Regions from separate parts of the Variovorax sp. TLI9-5A genome, predicted to be linked through region 1. Evidence: riboswitches for the same ligand, from Rfam matches in the RefSeq annotation. Region 1 holds a riboswitch; the other holds the start of a gene.
The links. A riboswitch is a leader RNA that binds a small molecule or an ion and turns the genes downstream of it on or off. The one in region 1 is predicted to bind thiamine pyrophosphate.

Region 1 (11,818 bases):
CGCCACCTTGCTCGAATCCTTGGGCAGCGTCTCGTCGTGGAATTCGCGCGCCGTGTCGGGGTCGAGGCCCAGGTTGAACTGGTCCTGCCAGCGGAACTCGAAGCGGGCCTTGCTCAGCGCATCGTCGCGAGAGCGGGCGCCCGGGTGGCCCTTGGCCACGTCCGCCGCGTGCGCGGCGATCTTGTAGGCAATGATCCCCTGCTTCACGTCGTCGCGGTCGGGCAGGCCCAGGTGCTCCTTCGGCGTCACGTAGCAGAGCATCGCGGTGCCGGCCCAGCCGATCATGGCCGCGCCAATGGCGCTGGCGATGTGGTCGTAGCCCGGCGCGATGTCGATGGTCAACGGGCCCAGCGTGTAGAACGGCGCCTCGTGGCAGTGCTTGAGCTGCTCGTCCATGTTCGACTGGATCATGTGCATCGGCACATGGCCCGGGCCTTCGATCATGGTCTGCACGTCGTGCTTCCAGGCGATCTGCGTGAGCTCGCCCAGCGTGCGCAGCTCGGCGAACTGGGCCTCGTCGTTGGCGTCGGCGCCCGAGCCGGGGCGCAGGCCGTCGCCGAGCGAGAAGCTCACGTCGTAGGCCTTCATAATGTCGCAGATGTCCTCGAAGTGCGTGTAGAGGAAGCTCTCCTTGTGATGCGCGATGCACCACTTGGCCATGATCGAGCCGCCGCGCGACACGATGCCGGTCATGCGGTTGGCCGTCAGGTGGATGAAGGGCAGGCGCAGCCCGGCGTGGATGGTGAAGTAGTCGACGCCCTGTTCCGCCTGCTCGATGAGGGTGTCGCGGTAGATCTCCCAGGTCAGGTCCTCTGCCACGCCGCCCACCTTCTCGAGCGCCTGGTAGATGGGCACGGTGCCGATCGGCACGGGGCTGTTGCGCACGATCCAGTCGCGCGTGGTGTGGATGTTCTTGCCGGTGGAAAGGTCCATCACGTTGTCCGCGCCCCAGCGGATGGCCCACACCAGCTTCTCCACCTCTTCCTCGATGCTCGAGGTGACGGCCGAGTTGCCGATGTTGGCGTTGATCTTCACCTTGAAGTTGCGGCCGATGGCCATCGGCTCGACTTCGGGGTGGTTGATGTTCGCGGGAATGATCGCGCGGCCGCGCGCCACCTCGTCGCGCACGAACTCGGGCGTGATGATGCGCGGAATGTTCGCGCCCATCGGGTTGCCCGCCACGCGCCTGGCGCGTTCCTCGTTGGCGAGGTACTCGGCCATCCATTCGCGCTTGCCGTTCTCGCGCAGGGCCACGTATTCCATCTCGGGCGTGACGATGCCGCGGCGTGCGTAGTGCATCTGCGTCACGTTGCTGCCCGACTTCGCGCGGCGCGGCGTGCGCTGCAGCGCCGAGGCGCCGGCGCGCAGTTCGGCCAGGCGCTGGGCGTCGCGGTCCTCGTTCTTGGCGCCGTCGTCCAGCGCGTGGTGCACGCGGCCTTCGTAGCTTTCGGTGTCGCCGCGTTCGGCGATCCACGCGCCGCGCACGTCGGGCAGGCCGCGGCGCACGTCGATCTCGACCTTCGGATCGGTGTACGGGCCCGAGGTGTCGTAGAGCGACACGGTCTCGCCATTGGTCAGCTGCACGTCGCGCACGGGCACGAACAGGTCGGGCCGGCTGCCCGGAATCACGCACTTGTGCGACGCGGGAAAGGGCTCGCGCGTCAGCGAAAGCAGCGAGGTGAACTTGTCGGGGGCATTCATCGGAGGCACTCCTTGTTGAGGAAAGGGTGCTCCGCAATCGCTCGGTGGTCTTCGGCAAATGCCCGTCACGGGAAGGTGGACGGACCGAAGTCAGGGAGTGCAGCTCTTCTTACGCCGGTATGACCCGGATCAAGTTCGCGGGTCGGCAGCTTTGCCATCTCAGCACGCCACATGCGTGCACCCCGGAGCGGGGCCGATTGTGCGAGCCTCGGACCGTCGCGTCAACCCGCGGGTTGTTACCGCAGGTCGCCGTCGAGGTAGTACCAGCGGCCGTCCGCGCGCACGAAGCGGCTGCGCTCGTGCAGGCGGGTGGCGGCGCCCGAGGGGCCGCGCTGGCGCGCGACGAACTCGATCTCGGCGTGGTCGGCGTCGAGCACAGAACGCGCGCGGACGTCCAGCCCGAGCCATTTGACGCCCGGCTCGAACTCGATGGAGGCCGGGCGTTTCGAGGCATGCCAGGTGGCGAGCAGGTACTCGCCGCGCTCCAGCACGAAGGCCGAATAGCGCGAACGCATCAGCGATTCGGCATCGGGCGCGGGCGTGTTGTCGAAATCGTCGAGGTAGCGGCCGCAGCACTGGGCGTGGGGAACGGGCTTGTCGCGGCGGTCGGTCCGGCCGCAGGGGCAGGGGCCGGAGAAGGACCCGGGGAGGGACCCGGGGAATGGGGCGGAGGCACTCATGAAGACCCACATTGGAACACCTCGCGGCCCTTGTGCCGAGAGGGCAAGCCCGCGGATGGGCCATGAAGGCCGATTCGCGGCGATGGCCCGCTGCACGCGCTGCGCGTCGGCGGGCTTGCGGATCAGCGCATGGCCCCGGAAACGACGGCGACAGGCCCTACCGGAACATCACCCACTCGGGCCGCACGTTGAAGCGCACCGGCAGGATGCTCACGCCCAGCCCGCTGGTGACGTACATGCGCCTGTCCTTGTGCGTGGTCCAGCCGTAGGCCCATTCGCGCGGGGCGGCGCCCGGCACGATCAGTGCGCCATAGCCCGGCACGCTCACCTGCCCGCCGTGCGTGTGCGAGGCCACCACCAGCCCGCGCGTGCGCGGCATGGTCGCGAAGCTGAAGGGGTCGTGCATCATGACCAGCGTCGCCGCGCCGGGCGGCACGCCGGCCAGCGCGCGCATCGGCTCCGAATGGCCGGTGGAATGGTCGCCGATGCCGACCACCCAGATGTCGTGGCCGGGCAGGCGCGTCGAGGCGTTCTCCAGTACGCGGATGCCCTGTGCGGTGAGTGCCTTTGCCGTGCGCTCACCGTCATGCCACCAGTCGTGGTTGCCGAGCACCGCATACACGCCCTGCGGCGCCTTCAGCTTGCCGAGCACGGCGGCCATGTCTTCGATGGGCAGGGGCTCGTCGTCTTCACCCGTACCCGCGAGGAAGTCGCCGGGCAGCAGCACCACGTCGGGCTGCGCGGTGTTGATCTCGTCGACGATGCGCCCGGCGCGCTCCACGCTGGTGATGCGCCATGCGGAGCGGGATGTGAGATGCCAGTCGCCCGCCACCGCGACCTTCATGCCGGCGGGCGCCTGCCATTGCGCCGAGCTCAGGGGCTCGACGCGTGCAGCCACCCAGCGTGGCTCGATGACGAAGCTCCAGACGGCCAATGCCGCGAGCACGAATGCCGCGGCATGCCACCAGCCCGGGCGTCGCCCTCGGCGCTCGCTCACGTCACGCCAGCGCGCGTTGGATCAGCAGCTTCTGGATGTCCGAAGTGCCTTCGTAGATCTGGCACACCCGCACGTCGCGGTAGATACGCTCCAGCGGAAAGTCGCTCACATAGCCGTAGCCGCCCAGCGTCTGGATGGCGGCGCTGCACACGCGCTCGGCCATCTCGCTCGCGAACAGCTTGGCCATGGCGGCTTCCTTCAGGCAGGGCAGGCCGGCGTCGCGCAGGCTGGCCGCATGCCAGATCAGCTGGCGCGCGGCTTCGATCTGCGTCGCGCATTCGGCAAGGCGGAAGCCCACGGCCTGCTGGTCGAAGATGGAGCCGCCGAAGGCCTGGCGCTCCTTGGCGTAGGCCAGTGCGGCGTCGAAGGCGCTGCGCGCCATGCCCACGCTCTGAGCGGCGATGCCGATGCGCCCGCCTTCCAGCGCGCCGAGCGCGATCTTGTAGCCCTCGCCCTCCGCGCCGATCAGGTTCTCGCGCGGAATGCGGCAGCCGTCGAAGTTGATCTGCGCGGTGTCGCTGCTGTGCTGGCCCAGCTTGTCCTCCAGCCGCGCCACGTTGTAGCCGGGTGCGTTCGTCGGCACGATGAACGCGCTCATGCCGCGCTTGCCCGCGCCCTTGTCGGTCACCGCGATGACGATGGCGACCTGCCCATTCTTGCCGCTGGTGATGAACTGCTTCACGCCGTCGATCACGTAGCCGTCGCCGTCCTTGCGCGCGGTGGTGCGCAGGCTCGAGGCATCGCTGCCGGCCTGCGGCTCGGTGAGGCAGAAGGCGCCGAGCATCTGCCCCTGCGCCAGCGGCTCGAGCCATTGCTTCTTCTGCTGCGCGTTGCCGTAGCGCAAGAGGATGGCGTTGACGGGGCAGTTGGTCACGCTGATGGCGGTGCTGGTGCCGCCGTCGCCGGCCGCGATTTCTTCCAGCACCAGCGCGAGCGTGAGGTAGTCGAGGCCGGCGCCGCCATGCTCCTCGGGCACGCAGATGCCGTAGGCGCCCAGCGCGGCGAGGCCCTGGTGAGCCTCCTTCGGAAAGCTGTGTTCGCGGTCCCACTTCGCGGCGTTGGGCCAGAGTTCGGCTTGCGAGAAATCGCGCACCGCGTCGCGGATGGCTTCCTGGTCGGCGCTGAGCAGCATGGCGTTGTCTCCTGTCTTTCTTGTCTTGTTCGCGCTTCTTCTATTACTTGCCGGCGCCGAGGTCCATGATGAGGCGAGCGGCCATGTAAAGGCGGCGCGGGATCGCGCTGATGTCCACGTACTCGGCCTTGTCGCTGTGGTAGCCGAAGCCGGGCAGGCCCAGGCTCTCGATCACCGGCTTGCCCGAGAGCGCCGCATAGGCCGCGTCGGTGCCGCCGCCGGTGCGCTCTTCCACGCCCAGGGTGCCGCCGGCTTCCTTGTAGTAGGCCACTGCCTTGTCGACCAGCTTCTTGCCGCCTTCGCCTGCGTTGAAAGCCGGGCGGCCGCGCGTGACGATCACCTTGACGTCGGCCTCGGGCAGCTTCTTCTGCTGCGCGCGCTCTTCGAGCGTCTTCATGGCGGCGTCGAAGTCCTCGTTGCGCGCATAGCGCACGTCGGCGTTCAGCGTGGCGCTGGCGGGAATGATGTTCGAGACGTTGCCGGCCTTGGCGATGGTCCAGTTGAAGCGCAGGTTCTTCGACTTGTCGTCGATGTTCATCGTGCGCAGCACCAGGTCGGAAGCCTCGACCAGCGCGTTCACGCCCAGCTCCGGCGCGGCACCCGCGTGCGAGGCCTTGCCGGTGATGTTGACCTGAACGTAGGCGATGCCCGAGGTGCCCAGCGAGAGCTTTTCGTCGCCAGCGCTGGTGGGCTCGAAGGAAAGCACGTAGTCGGCCAGCTTGGCTTCTTCCTGGATCAGGTCGCGCGAGCCGAAGGAGCCCTTTTCCTCGTCGGTGTTGAAGAGCACGGTGATGGTGCCGTAGTCGCGCACGCCGTATTCCTTCAGCAGCTTGAGCGTGTGCAGGATGACCGCGTTGCCGCCCTTGTCGTCGGCGATGCCGGGGCCGTAGGCCTTGTCGCCCTCGACGCGGAAGGGCGCCTTCGCGAGGATGCCCTTCAGGTAGACGGTGTCCATGTGCGACATCAGCAGCAGGTTCTTGCCGCCGCGGCCCTTGATCTTGCCGACGATGTTGTCGCCCACCACCAAGCCGGCCGACTTGCTGCGGGTGACGGTGAAGCCCAGGTTCTTGAGTTCGCCCTCGAGGTAGTTGCCCGCGGCGGCGATGCCTTCGGCGTCACCGGTGCCGGTCTCGATGTTGACCAGCTTTTCCAGCGTCTTGATCACGGCCGGCTGCTCGTCGGTGGCTGCCTGGAACAGCACGTTGTCGCGCTTCTGGGCCAGGGCGGAACTCGCCACGAAAGCGGTGGCCAGCACGGCAGCGATGGCGGTGCGGTGGATGGATGGGCGCATGAAATCTCCTGCTCTACGCATTTATTTGAATGTCTGGATGAAAAAAGCTGGCGAGCGCCCCTGCTCGGACGCTCCCAGCCCCGCTCTTATAGCAATTCGAGCGCCACGGCCGTGCCTTCGCCGCCGCCGATGCACAGCGTCGCCACGCCGCGCGTCTTGCCGCGCGCCTTCAACGCATGGATCAGCGTGACCATGATGCGCGCGCCGCTGGCGCCGATCGGGTGGCCCAGCGCGCAGGCGCCTCCGTGCACGTTGACGATGTCGTGCGACACGTCGAGTTCGTGCATCAGCGCCATCGGCACCACGGCGAAGGCTTCATTCACTTCCCAGAGGTCGACGTCGCGCGCCTTCCAGCCGGTCTTGGCGAAGAGCTTCTGCACGGCACCGACGGGCGCGGTGGAGAACCACTCGGGCTGTTGCGCGTGCGTGGCGTGGCCGACGATGCGGGCGATGGGCTTCGCGCCGATCTTCCTGGCGTGCGACTCGGTCATCATCACCAGCGCGGCCGCGCCGTCGTTGATCGACGAGCTCGATGCGGCGGTGATGGTGCCGCCCTCCTTCTTGAACGCGGGCTTGAGCGTGGGGATCTTGTCGAGCTTGACCTTGCCCGGGCCTTCGTCGACCGAGATCACGGTCTCGCCACCGCGCCCCTTGACGGTGACGGGCGCGATCTCGTCCTTGAAGAGGCCGGTGTCGGTGGCCTTCTTGGCGCGTTCGACGCTGGCGATGGCGAAGGCGTCCTGCTGCTCGCGCGTGAACTTGTACTTGGCGGCGCAGTCCTCGCCGAAGGTGCCCATGGAGCGGCCCGGCTGGTAGGCGTCTTCGAGGCCGTCGAGCATCATGTGGTCGAAGATGCGGTCGTGGCCCATGCGGTAGCCGCCGCGGCCCTTGAGCATGAGGTAGGGCGCGTTGGTCATGCTTTCCATGCCGCCCGCCACCATCACCTCGTGCGTGCCGGCCAGCAGCAGGTCGTGCGCGAGCATCGCGGCCTTCATGGCCGAGCCGCACATCTTGCTGAGCGTGACCGCGCCCGCGCTGTCGGGCAGGCCGCCCTTGTAGGCCGCCTGGCGCGCCGGCGCCTGGCCCTGGCCTGCCATCAGGCAGTTGCCGAACAGCACTTCGCCCACGCTGTCGGGCGCGATGCCGGCGCGCTCGACAGCGGCCTTGATGGCTGCGCCGCCGAGGTCGTGCGCGGAGAGGGACGAGAAGTCGCCCTGGAAGCCACCCATGGGGGTGCGGGCGGCGCCGACGATGACGATGGATTCGGACATGCTGGTCTCCTTCGGAAATGTGAAAGCGGAATCGGAAAGGGAAAAGAAAAGCGATCGGTCAGAAATGCGTCGCGTGCCCTTCGTGCTGGAAGCGCTGCGATTCTTCGTACGGGAACACATCAAGCATCTGCCCGGCCTGGATGCGTTCCTTGTGGTGCTGCCAGAAGGCGGCGTCGAGCAGGTCGGCGTGGTGGGCCATGAAGGCCTCGCGCACGTCCTTGTTGCCCAGCAGGAAGGGCTCGAAGGTTTCGGGGAACACGTCTTTCGGGCCGACCGAATACCAGACCTCGCCGCTCATCTCTTCTTCCTCGTTGCGCGGCTCGGGCACCTTGCGGAACTTGCAGTCGGTGACGTATTCGATCTCGTCGTAGTCGTAGAACACGACCTTGCCGCCGCGCGTGACGCCGAAGTTCTTCCACAGCATGTCGCCGGGGAAGATGTTGGCGGCCACCATGTCCTTGATGGCGTTGCCGTATTCGACGACCGCATGTTCGAGCTGGTCCTTCGCGCGCTTCGCATGCGCCGGGCTCTCGGGGTTGGCCAGCGTGTCGAAGGCTTCCTGCAGGTAGATGTTCAGCGGGATCATGCGCCGCTCGATGTAGACGTGCTTCACCACGACCTCCATCTCCCCGTTGCCGTCGCGGTCGCCGATTTCCAGCTGGCTGGGCGCGAACTTGCGGATCTCCTCGATCAGCCCGGGCTCGAAGCGGTCGAGCGGAAAGCCCACGTCGCTGTACTCCAGCGTGTCGGCCATGCGGCCCACGCGGTCGTGCTGTTTCACGAGCATGTACTTGCCCTTGATCTGCTCGCGCGTGGTGTCCTTCTGCGGCGGATAGAAGTCCTTGATGACCTTGAACACGAACGGGAACGACGGCAGGTCGAACACCAGCATCACCATGCCCTTGATGCCGGGTGCGATGCGGAAGCGGTCGCTCGAATAGTTCAGGTGCGAAAGGAAGTCGCGGTAGAAGAGCGTCTTGCCCTGCTTGGCCAGGCCCAGCGCGTTGTAGATCTCGGCGCGCGGCTTGCGCGGCATGAGCGAGCGCAGGAACTGCACCCAGGCAGAGGGCACCTCCATGTCGACCATGAAGTAGGCGCGCGCGAAGCTGAAGAGCATCTGCAGGTCGTCTTCGCCGAAGAGCGCGGCGTCGATGTAGAACCGGCCGTGGCTGTCGTGCAGTATGGGCAGCGAGAACGGAAGCTCGGTGAAGCCGTTCATGATCTTCCCGACCACGTACGCGCCCTTGTTGCGGAAGAACAGGCCCGACAGCACCTGCAGCTGGAAGTTGGCGCGCAGCTTGACCTGGTGGAAGCGGTTCAGGATGACGTGCGCCACGCGCTCCGCGTCGCGCCGCTTGTTCGCAAAGGTGCCGAGCAGCGCGAAGTCGTCGAGCATCTGCTCGATGGTGTCGGCCAGTGTCTCGGGCGACGGGTAGTAGGGACGGTAGGTGGGCGCGCCGCGCGGCTCGATGTACTCGGTGCTGATGGCCGGGCGCACGAAGATGAAGTCGTTCTGGAAGTACGCCCTATGCAGGATCTTCGTGGTCACCGAGTTGAAGAAGGTTTCGGCCAGCTCGGGCTGGTGATGGTCCACCAGCAGCCCGATGTAGTGCAGCTTGATCTGGTGCCACACGTCCATCGGCTGCTCGCCCGCCTTGAACTCCTTCTCGAGCCGGGCCACGGCCTCGCCCACGCGCAGGTCGTAGAACTCGATGCGCTCGCGCTGCGCGCGCTGCTGGCCATGCCAGTCGGCGGTTTCGAAGCGGTGCTTGGCGCGCGCCGACTCGGCCCTGAACAACCGGTAGTGCCGGTTGAAGCCGTCCATCATCGCCTTCGCGATGTCGTAGGCCAGCGGCGAGTCGAGGCGCTGCGGGAACATGGCGGCGCGAGACAGCGGATGAAGGGCTGCGAGCCGCCCGGAATCAGGCCGGCTCGGAGCCGCTGACCGCGGCCTGGGCCCCGATCGAACGCACCACCTCGCCGGGCTTGCTCCACTTGTGGCGGATGCGCTGCACCGTTGCCTTGTAGGCGGCGTCCAGCGGCTGCGTGCCGTCCACGCTCAGGCCCAGGTCCTGCAGCAGGCCGTCGTGCACGCCGAAGGTCCAGCCGTGGATCCTGACCTTCTGGCCGCGCGCCCAGGCGTCGACCATCACGGTGCTGACGGCCACGTTGACCACCTGCTCGGCCACGTTGAGCTCGCACAGCGCATCGACGCGCGCTTCCTCGTCGGGCAGGCTCTCGAGCATCACGTGGTGGCGGTCGCGCACGTCCTGGATGTGGCGGATCCAGTTGTCGGCCAGGCCGATGCGCTTGCCGCTGAGCGCGGCCTTCACGCCCGCGCAGCCGTAGTGGCCCACGACCATGATGTGCTCGACCTTCAGGTGCTCCACCGCGAACTGGATCGCCGAGAGCGCGTTGAGGTCCGAGTGCACCACGATGTTGGCGACGTTGCGGTGCACGAACACTTCGCCAGGCTCCAGCCCGGTGATCTGGTTGGCGGGCACGCGGCTGTCGGAGCAGCCGATCCACATGTAGCGCGGCGTCTGCTGCTTCACCAGCCCGGTGAAGAAGCCTGGCCGGTCGCGCTCCATCTGGGCGGACCAGGCGCGGTTGTGGGCGAAGAGGTCGTCGAGGTTGTCGGGTTTTTCGGACATAGTCGGCTATTGTCGATGAGAGGTGTATCAGGCCTTGGCTTCGGCCGGTTTCTGGGCCTTGCCGGCCTTCTGTGTCTTGCTTTTCTGCGCCTTGGCGAGTGTTGCCCGCCCTTTCTTCTCGTGCTCCTTCACTTCGGCGAGGTTGGCCTGCAGCTCGGCAAGCTGCGCTTCGAGCTGGGCCCGGTGGGCGCCCAGCACGCCGAGGAATTTTTCCAGCTGCGGGACGGTGTCGCGCGGGCTGTCGTACATGTCGAGGATGTCCTTGGCCTCCGTCAGGCTCAGGCCGAGGCGCTTGGCGCGCAGCGTCAGCGTGAGCCGGGCCCGGTCGCGCGAGCTGTAGACGCGCTGCAGCCCGGCGCGCTCGGGCGCGAGCAGGCCCATGTCCTCGTAGAAGCGGATGGCCCGCGTGGTGAGGTCGAACTCCTTCGCGAGCTGGCTGATGGTGAAGGTCTGCGCGGGCATGACGACGGTGGCGAAAAAGGGCTTGTTCGGGGGCGTTACGGGCGCGACAGCAGGTTTTCGCCGCGATCCCTACAATGGTGCCCTTGACTCATGACGTTTACGTAAACGTCAATCTTACATGAACCTCCTCGAACGCGAACTCCACTACCCCCTCGGCGACACGCTCCCCGAGCCCGGCCAGACCCTGGAAGTGGCGCCCGGCGTGCGCTGGATCCGCATGCGGCTGCCCTTCGCGCTCGACCACATCAACCTCTGGCTGCTGCGTGACAGCATCGACGGCGTCGAGGGCTGGACGGTGGTCGACTGCTGCATCGCCCGCGACGAGGCGCGCGCGCAATGGGAGCAGGTGTTCGAGACGCAGCTGCAGGGCATGCCGATCCTGCGCGTCATCGTCACCCACATGCACCCCGACCACATCGGCCTGGCCGACTGGCTGTGCAAGCGCTGGAACGTGCCGCTGTGGATCAGCTCCACCGACTACCACGTGGCCCGCGTGCTCAGCACCGCCGGCGACACCCTGGCGGGCGGCGAGCAGGCGGCGAGCTTCTTCGCCTCGCACGGGCTGACCGACCCCGAGGCGGTCGCCAAGATACGGGCGCGCACCAACTACTACGCGAACATGGTGCCCTCGGTGCCCGACAGCTTCGTGCGCATGCTCGACGGCGACATCGTCACCATCGGCGGCCACGCCTGGCGCTGCATCAGCGGCTATGGCCACGCACCAGAGCACATCTCGCTGTACTGCGACGAGCTCAAGCTGCTGCTGGGCGGCGACATGATGTTGCCGCGCATCTCCACCAACGTAAGCGTGCACGCGGGCGAACCCGAGGCGAACTCGCTGCGCCTCTTTCTCGACAGCATCGACAAGTTCAAGGCGTTGCCCGCCGACACGCTGGGCCTGCCCTCGCATGGCAAGCCGTTCAGGGGCATCCATCGCCGCGTCGACCAGCTGCAGGAGCACCACCGCGACCGCCTGGCCGAGCTGCTCGAAGCCTGCACGGCGCGCGCGCTGACCGCCGCCGAGGGCCTGCCGATCCTGTTCAAGCGCGAACTCGACCTGCACCAGATGACCTTCGCCATGGGCGAGACCGTGGCGCACCTGCACCTGCTGTGGTTCTCCGGCCAGGTGAAGCGGGAGCTGGGCAAGGACGGCATCTACCGTTTCGGCGCCAAGGCCGCCTGACCTAAACTCCCCGGATGGACACGCTGGCTCAGCTGCGCGCGGGCCGGCTGGCAGGCGCAACACGTATCGACCTCTCGTGCGGACTCACCGAGTTCCCGCGCGAGGTCTTCGACCTCGCCGATTCGCTGGAAGTGCTGAACCTCTCGGGCAATGCGCTCGACACGCTGCCCGACGACCTGCACCGCCTGCACAGGCTGCGCGTGCTGTTCTGCTCCGACAACCGCTTCACCACGCTGCCTGAATCCATCGGCCGCTGTCGAGGCCTCGACATCGTGGGCTTCAAGGCCAACCGCATCCGCACCGTGCCGGCCGATGCGCTGCCGCCTTCGCTGCGATGGCTGATCCTCACCGACAACGAAATCGAGCAGCTTCCCGATTCGCTTGGCGCATGCACGCGGATGCAGAAGCTGATGCTCGCCGGCAACCGCCTGCGCACGCTGCCTGATT
Region 2 (11,818 bases), 2.9 Mb from region 1:
CGGCCCCGTGGGGCTGTTCCAGGCCTTCCAGCTGGGCCTGCTCGAAATCTCCTGCCACATCGTCGATGCATTGCCCGCCGCCGGCGGCCAGTGCGTGGCGCTGTATGGCGACAAGCCCATCTACGACATTCCAGGCACGCCCATGACCAGCGGGCGCGACCTGGCGCAGTCGCTGCTCAAGCAGGTGGCGCCGTTCAAGCCGCAATTCCATTTCGGCGAGCAGGTTTCCACCCTGGCGCGCGAGGCCGATGGTCGGCTGCTGCTGACCACGTCGGCGGGCAAGGCATTCCTGGCGAAGACGGTATTCATCGCGGCCGGCGTCGGAGCCTTCGTGCCCAAGCGCATCTCGGTCGAAGGCATCGCGCAGTTCGAGGGCTCCTCGCTCTTCTATCACCCCGATTCGCTGGACCGCTTCGCGGGGCAGGCGGTGGTGGTCAACGGCGGCGACGACATCGCGCTCGAAACCGCCCTCGCACTCACCGCCATCGCGAAGCAGGTCACGCTGGTGCACCGGCGCGACGGCTTCCAGGCCGAGGAAGCCACCGTTTCGGCCATGCGCGCCCTCGTGGCCGCGGACAAGCTGGCCTTCAAGGTCGGCCAGCCCAGCGCCTTCGACGGAAAACAGCTCCAGATCACCACGCCCGACGCGACCACGCTCGACCTGCCGCTGGACGCGCTGGTCGCCTGCCTGGGCATCTCGCCGCGGCTCGGCCCGATCGCCGACTGGGGGCTGGAGCTGGAGCGCAAGCAGGTGCCGGTGGACACCGAGAAGTACGAAACCCGCGAACGCGGCGTGTTCGCGGTGGGCGACATCAACACCTACCCGGGCAAGAAGAAGCTCATCGTCTGCGGCTTCCACGAGGCCACGCTTGCAGCCTGGGGCGCCACGGCCATCGTGTTCCCAGGCAAGGCCGTTGCGCTGCAATACACCACCACCAGCACCCGCCTGCACGAGCTGCTGGGCGTGGCCGGCTCCCGCTAACTAGTTCGCGGCGCCGGGCAGCAACGCCCGGTATTCGCCGATGAAGCTGCCGATGGCGGCCACGTAGTGGTCGATGTCCGCATCCGTCAGCGGCAGCGACAGCACGACGAATCCGCGCGGCGAGGTGTAGATGCCCTCGCTCAGCAGATGAAAGAAGAGCAGCTGGCGCAGGCGGGCATCGACCGGCGCCAGGTCATCGGTGCTGCGCACCTCGCCGCCCACGAAATGCGCGTTCATCAGCGAACCGATGCCGGTGAACTGCATCGCGACGCCCTCCCCCGCGCACAGCGCGTTGAGCCGCGTGCGCATCGCGTCGCCCCTGTCGGCCAGAGCGCCCGCAGCCTCGGGGGTGAACAGCTTCGTGAGCCCCGCGTGGCCGGCCGCCATCGTCAGCACGTTGTTGTTGAAGGTGCCCGAATGGGCCAGCGGCCCGGTGCGCGGATCGAAGAGCGCCATCACGTCGGCGCGGCCGCCGAAGGCGCCGAAGGACATGCCGCCGCCGATGTACTTGCCCAGCGTGGTCAGGTCGCAGCGGATGCCCAGCTTGTTCGCCAGCCCGTGCGGCGCGAGGCGCGAGGTCATCACCTCGTCGAAGATGAGCAGCGCGCCGGCTCGGGTCGCCGATTCGCGCAAAGCCTGCAGGAACTCCAGCCGGCCCGGAATGCAGCCGCTCGCGCCCTGCATCGGCTCCAGGAGGATGGCGGCGATCTCGGGGCCATGCTTGTCGATCTGCTCGCGTGCCGTGCGCTCGTCGTTGTAGGGCAGCACCAGGAAGTCGAAGGGCACGGTCGTCGGCAGCGGCTTGGCGCCGAAGCCCAGCACGCCGCCGTGATAGCCGCCCGAGAACACGACGAGCTTGCGGCGGCCGGTGAAGTGCAGCGCCGCCGTCAGCGCCATCAGGTTCGCCTCGGTGCCGGAATTGGTGAAGCGCAGCTGCTCGATCTGCGGAAAGCGCTCGCAAATGAGCCTGGCGAGCCGGCCTTCGAGGAGGTTGTGGCCAGTGAGGTTGATGCCGCCCTTCATCGCCTCGGCGACGGCCTCGCGGATCTCGGGCGCCGAATGGCCGTAGACGCCGGCCGTGTACTCGGCGATGAAGTCGGCATAGCGATGGCCGTCGGCGTCCCAGAGCGTAGCGCCCTCGCCCCTGGCGATGGTCAGCGGGAACGGCGCGTAGAACAGCACCGAGCGGCTGTTGGCGCCGGGCATGTAGCGCGCCTGTTCCTCGAACTGGCGCAGGCTGGCGGGGTTGCTTTCGGTGAAGCGGCGGTGTGCGGCCGCGAGGGCCTGGTCGATGTCCGCATGGGGCATGGCGATGTCCTTCCGGGGTGGCGCGCCGATCGCGTGCAGCGCGGTTTATTGATCGATGCTCAATTTATTTTGTTTATACAGTCAACCCGACTGCCGCACAATGGCTGCAACCATGACGAAGACCCCGTCCTCCTCGCCCCCAAAGCCCCCCCAGCCCCCGAAACCCCGCACTGCCGGCCGCCCCTCCGGCGGCGGTGGCCTGACGAAGCAGCGCATCGCCGAAGAGGCGCTCGCGCAGATCGACGAATTCGGCCTCGGCGCCTTCAGCATGCGCGAGGTGGCGGCCCGGCTCGACGTCTACCCCGCCACGGTGCACTGGCACGTGAGCACGCGCGAGGCGCTCCTGGCCGAGGTGGCCGCGCTTGTCATGGCCGAGGTCGCGCCGCCGTCCGGCAAACTCGTCTGGAAGGACTGGATCGCCGAACTCTTCCGCCGCTGCCGTGCCGCCGTGCGGCGCCATCCGAACGTGGCGCAGCTGCTGGGGGCGCAGCTGGTGTCCAACGGCAGCCTGCCGATGGAGCTGGTCGAGGGCATCCTGGCCACGCTGACCGATGCCGGCTTCGAGGGCGAGCCGCTGCTGGAGGCCTACAACTGCGTGGTCGCCGCGATGCTGGGCTTCCTGACGATGGAGTTCTCGCCCCTGCCCGCCGACAACACCCAGGCCTGGGCCGAGGAGCTGCGCGAACGCGTGCACACGATCCGCCCGCTCGACCACCCGGTGCTCACACGCAACCTCTCGCAGCTGGCCAACAAGGCGTTCATCCTGCGCTGGGACAACGGCACGACGGTGCCGCTGGACAGCAGCTTCGAGCGCCACGTCCAGATCACCATCGACGGACTCGAAGCCTTCGCGCGCCGGGTCAAGCAGGCTTAGGTCCCAGCACCTCGTAGAGCACCATGCGCGTCTGCCGGCCGCGCAGCTCCGCGAGCTCCTCGATGCGGCGCGTGGCGAGCCGGCCGCCCAGCCCCTCGAAGGTGGCCTCGGAGATCAGCGTGCGCGTGCCCAGCTCCTTGTTGGCGCCCTCGATGCGGCTTGCCGCGTTGATTGCATCGCCGATGGCGGTGTACGACAGGCGATTGCTCGAGCCGAGCACGCCCGCGATCACGTGGCCGGTGTGGATGCCCACGCGCGTGCGGAACTCCTGCAGGCCCTCGGCGCGCCACTTCTCGTTGAGCGCGTTCATCTCGGCATGCAGCTCGATCGCCGCCACGCAGGCGCGGTACTCCGCGTCTTCGAGTTCGGTGGGTGCGCCCCACAGCACCATGATGCCGTCGCCCATGAACTTGTCGATCACGCCGCCGTGGCGCGCGAAGATGCCCGCGGCGAGGTTGAAGTACTCGGTCAGCTGGCGCACGAGCACGTCGGCCGGCATCGACTCCGAGATGCCGGTGAAGCCTTCCACGTCGGTGAACATCGCGGTGATGCGCCGCGGCGATCCGCTCGGCCCCAGCGCATGCCCTTCCGCGACGAGCTGCCGGATGATGTCGACCGGCACGAACTTGCTGAAGGCCTTGAGGCTGCGCGCCGACTCGTCCAGCGCCTGGTTGAGATGCTGCACTTCGAGCACCCGGCTCGGCTCGATCGGCAGGTCGTCGAGCTCCAGCCGACCGATGCGGCGCGCGACGCGCGAGAGGTTTTCGATGGGCCCGGTCACCAGCTTCGACAGCCGCAGCGAGATGAAGAGCGACAGTGCCAGAAAGCTGGCCGTCAGCAGCAACGACCAGAGCACCGAGCGATGCAGGCCACCGAGCAGCAGATCCTCGGGCTCCCAGCTCACAAGCTGCCAGCGGGTGTGCGGCAGGTGCGAGGTCTGCACGAGGTAGCGGCGCCCTTCGTACTCGATGGAGAAGGCGACGTCGTCGGCGCCACCTGCCGTGCTGGCCGCGAGCATGTGTGCGTGGATGGCACCGAGCACGCCGCTGTCGGGCGACTCGAGCTTGCGTACCGGCTCGGGGTGGTCGCTGCGCGCGATCACGTGATGGTCGGAGCTGAGCAGTGCGCTCTCGCCGCTGCCCAGCGCGCCGGAGACGCGTATCAGCTTCGACAGATGTCCCAGCGACACATTGACGTCGACCACGAGCCCGCGCTTGTGGCCCTCGTCGTCGACGCGCCCCGCAGGCCGCGCATGGCCGATGGCAAGCTCCTGCGCGTCGCTCATCAGGAAGGGCTGGGTCCACACTGGGCCCTTCGCCTTCATGGCCTCCAGGTACCAGGTGCGCTTCTCGGGATCGAAATCGCTGCGGTAGGCCGAGATCGAGGTCGTCGCGAAGCGCTGCTTCGCATCGCCGCCGTCCAAGTCCGGCGAGTCCTTGTAGTGCCAGGTCTCGGTGCTGAAATCGGGCCCGCGCAGCACCTGCCGGATGGCCGGCACAGGGTAGCGCACAGCCATCAGCACGTGACCATGATCGGTGGCCACGTTGATGCTGTCGAGCTCGGGGGTCTGCTCCAGCATGGTCCAGAGCATCTCGGCGGTCTGCTCGCCGTCCTCGCCGCAGACATGGACGCTGGGCGAATCCGCTATGGAGCGGATGACGCCTTCCGTCTTGGCGAGGAAGGCAAGCACGTTGTCCTCCACCCGGTCGTGGTTGATCTTGTGCGCGGTGGTGCCCACCTTGGACACCAGCTTCTCGGCCGCCCAGTAGCCGAAGGCCACCAGCAGCAGCGACTGCACCATCGCGACGGCGCAGATGATGGTGCCTACGTCGACCCTGAATCGTCGCAGGCGGGGGGCCTTGAAATCGTTATCGGCCATGCAAGTTCCTCTCCATTTCCTCTTCTGCATGCTTATCGGCATGCGCTCCCGTTTCTTCTGCTGTCGTTACTTCTTTGGCAGCGATTCTCGCGCGGTGCGCTGGTGCTCCAAGGGTTTTCCCTGCCTGCAAAGGCACGCCCGCCGTTGCGGCTTCCCGGCAGCGGATAAACTTCGGCCCGCGCCGCGGGTTCTCCCGGGGCGTACTTGCTAGGGGTGTTGGGCGGCTTGCCGTCCGGCTGAGAAAGTCCCTTTGAACCTGATTGAGGTAATCCTCGCGCAGGGAAGCTGGTCCGGTGGCCTCTCACGCCTTCTCGCGTGAAAGCCGCGCCACTGGGGCCTCGCCCACCTGCCAAACCTTTTGCACTGGAGCAAACGGATGGCACACGACGAAAAGAGCAACGACAGCACGGTCGTCTCGAACGAGGCGCTGACGCCCCTGCCCGCCTCGCAGCGCGTGTTCGGCTGGCACGACCATGCCTCGCTCTGGTTCAGCCTCGGCGTGGGCCTGCTGGTAATGCAGATCGGCGCCTACCTGGTGCCGGCGGTGGGCACGCGCGACGCGGCGATCGCCATCGTGCTCGGCTCGTGCATCGGCGCGGGCCTGCTGGCCTGGACCGCGCGGCTGGGCTGCCAGAGCGGCTTGGCGAGCGCCGGCCTCATGCACGCAACCTACGGCAGCGCCTTCGCGCGGCTGCCGGTGCTGCTCAACATCGTGCAGCTGGTGGGCTGGACCACCTTCGAGCTCGTGGTGATGCGGGAAGGCACGCAGGCCATCGGCCAGACGGTGGTGGGTCCGGCGCTGGGCTCCTTCTGGGGCGGCGTGCTGACGACGCTGCTGTGGGGCGCGGTGCTGCTGGCGCTGCTCGCTGGCTCGATGGTGAGGCTGGTGCGGCGCTTCGTGAGCCGATTCGGGCTGCCGCTGGTGGTGCTGTCGCTGCTCTGGCTCACCTGGCAGTTCGCGACGCAACTGCAGGCCAAAGGGCTGGATGCCTTCTGGGCACGCCCCGGCGACGGCACGATGGGCATGTTCAGTGCGCTCGACCTGGTGATCGCGATGCCTGTGTCGTGGCTGCCGCTGGTGGCCGACTATGCACGGCACGGCAAGCGCAGCTCAGGCGGACTCGGCGGCGCATTCGGTGGCACCTGGATCGGCTATGCGGTCGCGAACGTCTGGTGCTACGCGCTGGGCGTGATGGTGGTGAGCGTGGCCGAGCCGGGCACGGGCCTCGTCACCGCGCTGCTGCTGGCCCAGGGTGGCCTGGTGGCGCTGGGCCTGATCCTGATCGACGAGCTCGACAACGCCTACGGCGACGTGTACTCGGGTTCGGTCTCCACGCACAGCCTGCTGCCGCGCTGGAGCGTGAAGCGCTGGGGCCTGCTGCTGGCGGCCCTGTGCATCGCGCTGGCGCTGGTGCTGCCGATGCACACGCTGGAGCCTTTCCTGCTGCTGCTGAGTTCGGTGTTCGTGCCGCTGTACGGCGTGATCATCGGCCGGCTGGGCAGCGGCGAGACGGTTTCGCCGCATGGCGCGCGGCGCAAGGTCGACTTCGGTGCGGCGCTGATCTGGATCGCGGGCATCGCCGCGTATCACGCGCTTGCCAAGTGGGCGCCGCAGTTCGGCTCCGCGCTGCCGACGCTGGCCGCGACCTTCGCGCTGGCCTGGCTCAGCCGGCCTTCAACGGCAGCCGGTGCGTCGGCACTGGCGCAAAGCCGTGGTTGAGGGGGCCATGACCCGCGCCGATCTTCACGTTCGCTGCGGCGGCCATCGCGCCGAGGATGTAGGCGCGCGCGCGTTCGACCGCCTCGGGCAGCGTCGCGCCCAGTGCAAGGTGCGCTGCGATGGCGGACGACAGCGTGCATCCGGTGCCGTGCAGGTTGCGGCTTTCGATGCGGCCGGAGGCAAGTCGCCTGCGTTCGCCGCCGGCCTGCAGCAGCACGTCGACCACTTCGTTGCCCGGCAGGTGGCCGCCCTTGAGCAGCACGGCCTTCGCTCCGAGCGCCAGCAGTTCGTCGGCCGCGCCGTCGAGCGCGTCCACGCCTTCGATGGCATGGCCGATCAGCAAGGCGGCCTCGTCGAGATTGGGCGTGACGACCACGGCGCGCGGGAACAGCTCGCGCACCAGCACCTGCACCGTCTCGGCGGCGATCAGGCGATCGCCGCTGGTGGCGACCATCACCGGGTCGAGCACCACGTTCTTCAGCTGGTAGCGGTCGATGGCCCAGGCCACCACGTCGACCACCTCGGGCGCATGCAGCATGCCGAGCTTGACGGCATCGACGCCGATGTCTTCGACCACGGCCTGGATCTGCGCCTTGAGGAAATCGGGCGGCACGCCGTGGATGCCCGAGACGCCGAGCGTGTTCTGCGCGGTGAGCGCGGTGATGGCCGTCATGCCGTAGCAGCCCAGGGCGGCGAAGGTCTTGAGATCGGCTTGGATGCCGGCGCCGCCGCCGCTGTCGGAACCAGCGATGGAAAGCACGCGTGCGTAGCGCTGAGTGGGCTCTTGGATGGTGCCTTGGGTCATGCCGAAAATTATCGGCGACGCGAAGGAGCCCTGGCATGAGCCTTCCTTTCGACTCGGTAGCCATCCTCGGCGCGGGCCTCATGGGCCGGCTGATGGCTATAACGCTCGCGCAGGCCGGATGCAAGGTCGATGTGTTCGAGGCTGGCAGCGCCGAGGCCGAAGGCGCTGCCGCGCGCGTGGCCGCCGCCATGCTGGCGCCGCTGGCCGAATCGGCGGTGGCGCCGGTGTCTGTCGTGCGCATGGGGCAGCACGCGCTGTCGCGCTGGCCGGAGCTTCTCGCGCCGCTGGCACAGCCCGTGTTCTTCCAGCGCGAAGGCACGCTGGTGCTCTGGCACCGGCAGGATGCCGCCGAGGCCACGCGGCTCGCGCGCGTGCTCGCGAACACCGGTGCGCAGGTGCCCGAGCTGGCGCCGATGCAGTCCGTCGACGCCCGCGCGATCGCCACGCTGGAACCTTCGCTGGGCCAGCGCTTCGCGCAGGGCCTGTTCCTTCCGGGCGAAGGCCAGCTCGACAATCGCGCGTTGCTGGCCTCGCTGCGGGCCACGCTCGAGAGCAGCTCTCGCGTAACGCTGCACTGGCAATCGCCACGTGCGCCTTCGGACTTCTCGCCTGGCACGGCCGGCCAGCCCGACTGGGTGATCGACTGCCGCGGCCTCGGTGCCCGCCCGCAGTGGAACGCCCTGCGCGGCGTGCGCGGCGAGGTGATCCGCGTGCATGCGCCCGAGGTGCGCCTGCAGCGCCCCACGCGCCTCGTGCATCCGCGCTACCCGCTTTACATCGCGCCCAAGCCGGGCAACCTGTTCGTGATCGGCGCGACGGAGATCGAGTCGGACGACATGTCGCCCGCCAGCGTGCGCTCCACGCTGGAACTGCTGAGCGCCGCCTATGCCGTGCACAGCGGCTTCGCCGAGGCGCGCATCGTCGAGATCGCGACGCAGTGCCGGCCCGCGCTGCCCGACAACCTCCCCGCCCTGCGCCTGCCGCAGCCGCGCGTGCTGCAGATCAACGGCCTGTACCGCCACGGTTTCATGATCGCGCCCGCGATGCTCGACGCGGCGATGGAGATGCTGACGCAGGGCCGCTCGCCCCTCGCGAAGAGCTTCGGCATGGAGACCCGAGACACATGACGATGAACATCCTGATCAACGACAAGCCCTTCACCCTGCCCGACCAGGCGACGTTGACCGACGCGCTGGCTGCGCTGGAGGCCACTCCCCCCTTCGCGGTAGCCGTGAACCGCGAATTCGTGCCGCGCTCGGCCTACGCGTCGCGTGCGCTGCAGCCCGATGACCGAGTCGAAGTGATCCGCCCCGTGACGGGCGGCTGATTGATGGAGACAACAGAAATGACGACCACGAACGACCCCTTGGTGCTCTACGGCGAGACCTTCCAGAGCCGCCTGCTGCTGGGCACCGCGCGCTATCCCTCCCCTGATCTGCTCGAAGCCGCCGTGAAGCGCGCGAAGCCGGCGATGCTGACCGCCTCGCTGCGCCGGCAGACGGCCAACCAGGGCTCGGGCAACAGCGAGCTCGGCAACGGCTTCTGGGAGCTGCTGCGCAAGCTCGCGGTGCCGGTGCTGCCCAACACCGCCGGCTGCCACAGCATTCAGGAGGTGGTCGCCACCGCGCAGATGGCGCGCGAGCTGTTCGACACGCCGTGGATCAAGCTTGAGCTGATCGGCGACGACTACACGCTGCAGCCCGACACGCTGAACCTCGTCGAAGCGGCTTCGCAGCTGATCCGAGAGGGCTTCAAGGTGCTGCCCTACTGCACCGAGGACCTGGTGCTGTGCCAGCGGCTGGTCGACGTCGGCTGCCAGGCGGTGATGCCGTGGGCCGCGCCCATCGGCACCGGCCGGGGGCCCGTCAACCCGTATGCGCTGCAGGTGCTGCGCGACCGGCTCAAGGTGCCGATGCTGGTGGATGCGGGCCTGGGCCTGCCATCGCATGCCTGCCAGGTCATGGAATGGGGATACGACGGCGTGCTGCTGAACACCGCTGTCGCGCTGGCGCAGGACCCGGTCGCGATGGCCGGCGCCTTTGCCGACGCGGTGCAGGCCGGGCGCGATGCGCATCGAGCCGGCGCCATGGCCGCGCAGGACGCCGCGCAGCCGAGCACGCCCGTGCTGGGCACGCCTTTCTGGCATCACGAATCATGAGCGGCGCACTCGATTCGGGCGCCATCGCGCAGGCCATCGTCGCGGCGCACGGGTTGCGCTTCGGCGCCATCACGTCGGCGCCGGTGAGCGCGCCGAGCTTTTCCTCGGACGACCCCGTCTACCGTGGCGCCAAGCGCGCCTGCTGCGCACTCGGCTTCATCGAGATCGACGCCGAGTGCCTTGCCCACGCCTGGCGCGCCCAGACGCAGCGCCTGAGCAGCTTCGACGCCACGCTATGGCCCGACGCGCCGGAAGACTTCGGCATGCGCTCCTTTCCTCCCTCCGCGCGCGAGGACGCATTTCCGCACTGCCCCGAACGGCTCGGACTCTATGCCGTGCTGCCGGACGCGCAGTGGGTTGGCCGCATGGCACGCGCAGGTGTGCCGACGGTGCAACTGCGATTCAAGTCGGACGACGGCGCGGCCGTAGAGCGCGAAGTGCAGGCGGCCGTCGAGGCGGTGCAAGGCACTGGCGCGCTGCTCTTCATCAACGACCACTGGCGGGTGGCCATCGCGGCCGGCGCCTATGGCATCCACCTGGGCCAGGAGGATCTCGACGCGCTCTCGCCCGAAGACCTTGCCCGGCTGCGCGCTTCGGGCCTGCGGCTCGGCGTCAGCACGCATGGCTATGCGGAGATGGTCCGCGCCGACAAGGTGAGCCCGAGCTACATCGCCATGGGTGCCGTGTACCCCACCACGCTCAAGAAGATGGCGACCGCGCCGCAGGGCGTGGCGCGGCTGGGCGCCTATGCGCGGCTGCTGCGCGGCTATCCGCAGGTCGGCATCGGCGGCATCGACGCGGTGCGGCTGCCGGAAGTGCTGACGACCGGCGTGGGCTCCGTCGCCGTGGTGCGTGCGCTTGTCGCGGCCGACGACCCGGAGGCCACGGCCGCGCAATGGATCGCGGCCATCGATGCCGCCACCGGCAAATGAACAGAATGAAAAAGACCGAGCTCCCTTCCACTTTCTCCCGCCGACATCGGCTCTCGCCTGTTTCGCGTGCTCTCTGCACCGCGGCATGCTCATCGCATGCGCAGCAGCAGTCCGCGCTGCCCGAGATCACAGTCAGCGAGGGCACGACCGCGCCGCAGGCCGACGTGAGCGGATTCGGCGACGTGCCGCTGCGCGAGCTGCCGATCTCGGCCACGGTGATCGACAGCAAGCAGTTGCAGGCCAGCGGCGCGCGCCGGCTCGCCGATCTGACGCAGTTCGACGCCTCGGTGACCGACGCCTACAACTCCGCGGGCTACTGGGACTACCTCACGGTGCGCGGCTTCGTGCTCGACAACCGCTTCAACTACCGGCGCGAGGGCCTGCCGATCAGCGCCGAGACATCGATTCCGCTCGACAACAAGGAGCGCGTCGAGATCCTGCGCGGCACCAGCGGCATACAGGCCGGCACCAGCGCGCCGGGCGGGCTGGTCAACTACGTGGTGAAGCGGCCCACCGAGCAGGACCTGCGCACGGTGCGCATCGAGACCACGAGCCGCGGCAGCGTGCTCGGTGCCGTCGACCTCGGCGGGCGCTTCGGCGAGAACCGGCAGTTCGGCTACCGGCTCAACGTGGCGAGCGAAAACCTCAAGCCGCTGACGCACAACCTCGACGGCAACCGCAACCTGTTCTCGCTTGCTGCCGACTGGCGCATCACGCGCGACTCGGTGCTGGAGTTCGAGATCGAGCAAAGCCGCAAGACGCAGCCCAGCCAGAACGGCTACAGCCTGCTGGGCAGCATGCTGCCGGCACCGGTCGATCCGCGCATCAACCTCAACAGCCAGCCGTGGTCGCAGCCCTCGGTGTTCAAGGCGCTGACGGGCACGCTGCGCTTCAGCCAGGCGCTGAACGCCGACTGGCGCTGGAGCGCTCAGATCGGCCAGCAGCGACTGAAGAGCGACGACCGCCTGGCTTACGCCTTCGGCTGCGGCACCGAGGGCAACTACGACCGCTACTGCTCCGACGGCACCTTCGACGTCTACGACTTCCGCAGCGACAACGAGCGCCGCACGTTGACGGCCGGCAGCCTGAATCTCAAGGGCAACGTGATGACGGGCAGCGTTCGGCACGAACTCGGCTTCGGGCTGCTGCAAAGCCGCGTG

Region 2: another riboswitch for thiamine pyrophosphate. It lies ahead of AC1VNX_RS18830 (purine-cytosine permease family protein); the one in region 1 lies ahead of thiC (phosphomethylpyrimidine synthase ThiC).

Annotation. Positions count from the first base shown of each region.
Region 1 is NZ_CP200310.1:1,051,913-1,063,730, forward strand. It holds gene thiC (phosphomethylpyrimidine synthase ThiC) at 1-1,701, opposite strand, end outside; TPP riboswitch at 1,791-1,896, opposite strand; gene AC1VNX_RS05145 (YchJ family protein) at 1,938-2,381, opposite strand; gene AC1VNX_RS05150 (metallophosphoesterase) at 2,539-3,378, opposite strand; gene AC1VNX_RS05155 (acyl-CoA dehydrogenase family protein) at 3,380-4,510, opposite strand; gene AC1VNX_RS05160 (glutamate carboxypeptidase) at 4,554-5,801, opposite strand; gene AC1VNX_RS05165 (acetyl-CoA C-acyltransferase) at 5,888-7,072, opposite strand; gene aceK (bifunctional isocitrate dehydrogenase kinase/phosphatase) at 7,131-8,951, opposite strand; gene can (carbonate dehydratase) at 8,995-9,726, opposite strand; gene AC1VNX_RS05180 (MerR family transcriptional regulator) at 9,754-10,188, opposite strand; gene AC1VNX_RS05185 (MBL fold metallo-hydrolase) at 10,307-11,371, shown strand; gene AC1VNX_RS05190 (leucine-rich repeat-containing protein kinase family protein) at 11,386-11,818, shown strand, end outside.
Region 2 is NZ_CP200310.1:3,989,440-4,001,257, forward strand. It holds gene AC1VNX_RS18810 (NAD(P)/FAD-dependent oxidoreductase) at 1-982, shown strand, start outside; gene AC1VNX_RS18815 (aspartate aminotransferase family protein) at 983-2,290, opposite strand; gene AC1VNX_RS18820 (TetR/AcrR family transcriptional regulator) at 2,403-3,164, shown strand; gene AC1VNX_RS18825 (adenylate/guanylate cyclase domain-containing protein) at 3,151-5,043, opposite strand; TPP riboswitch at 5,243-5,343, shown strand; gene AC1VNX_RS18830 (purine-cytosine permease family protein) at 5,420-6,763, shown strand; gene thiD (bifunctional hydroxymethylpyrimidine kinase/phosphomethylpyrimidine kinase) at 6,708-7,568, opposite strand; gene AC1VNX_RS18840 (FAD-dependent oxidoreductase) at 7,604-8,695, shown strand; gene thiS (sulfur carrier protein ThiS) at 8,692-8,895, shown strand; gene AC1VNX_RS18850 (thiazole synthase) at 8,914-9,726, shown strand; gene AC1VNX_RS18855 (thiamine phosphate synthase) at 9,723-10,658, shown strand; gene AC1VNX_RS18860 (TonB-dependent siderophore receptor) at 10,664-11,818, shown strand, end outside.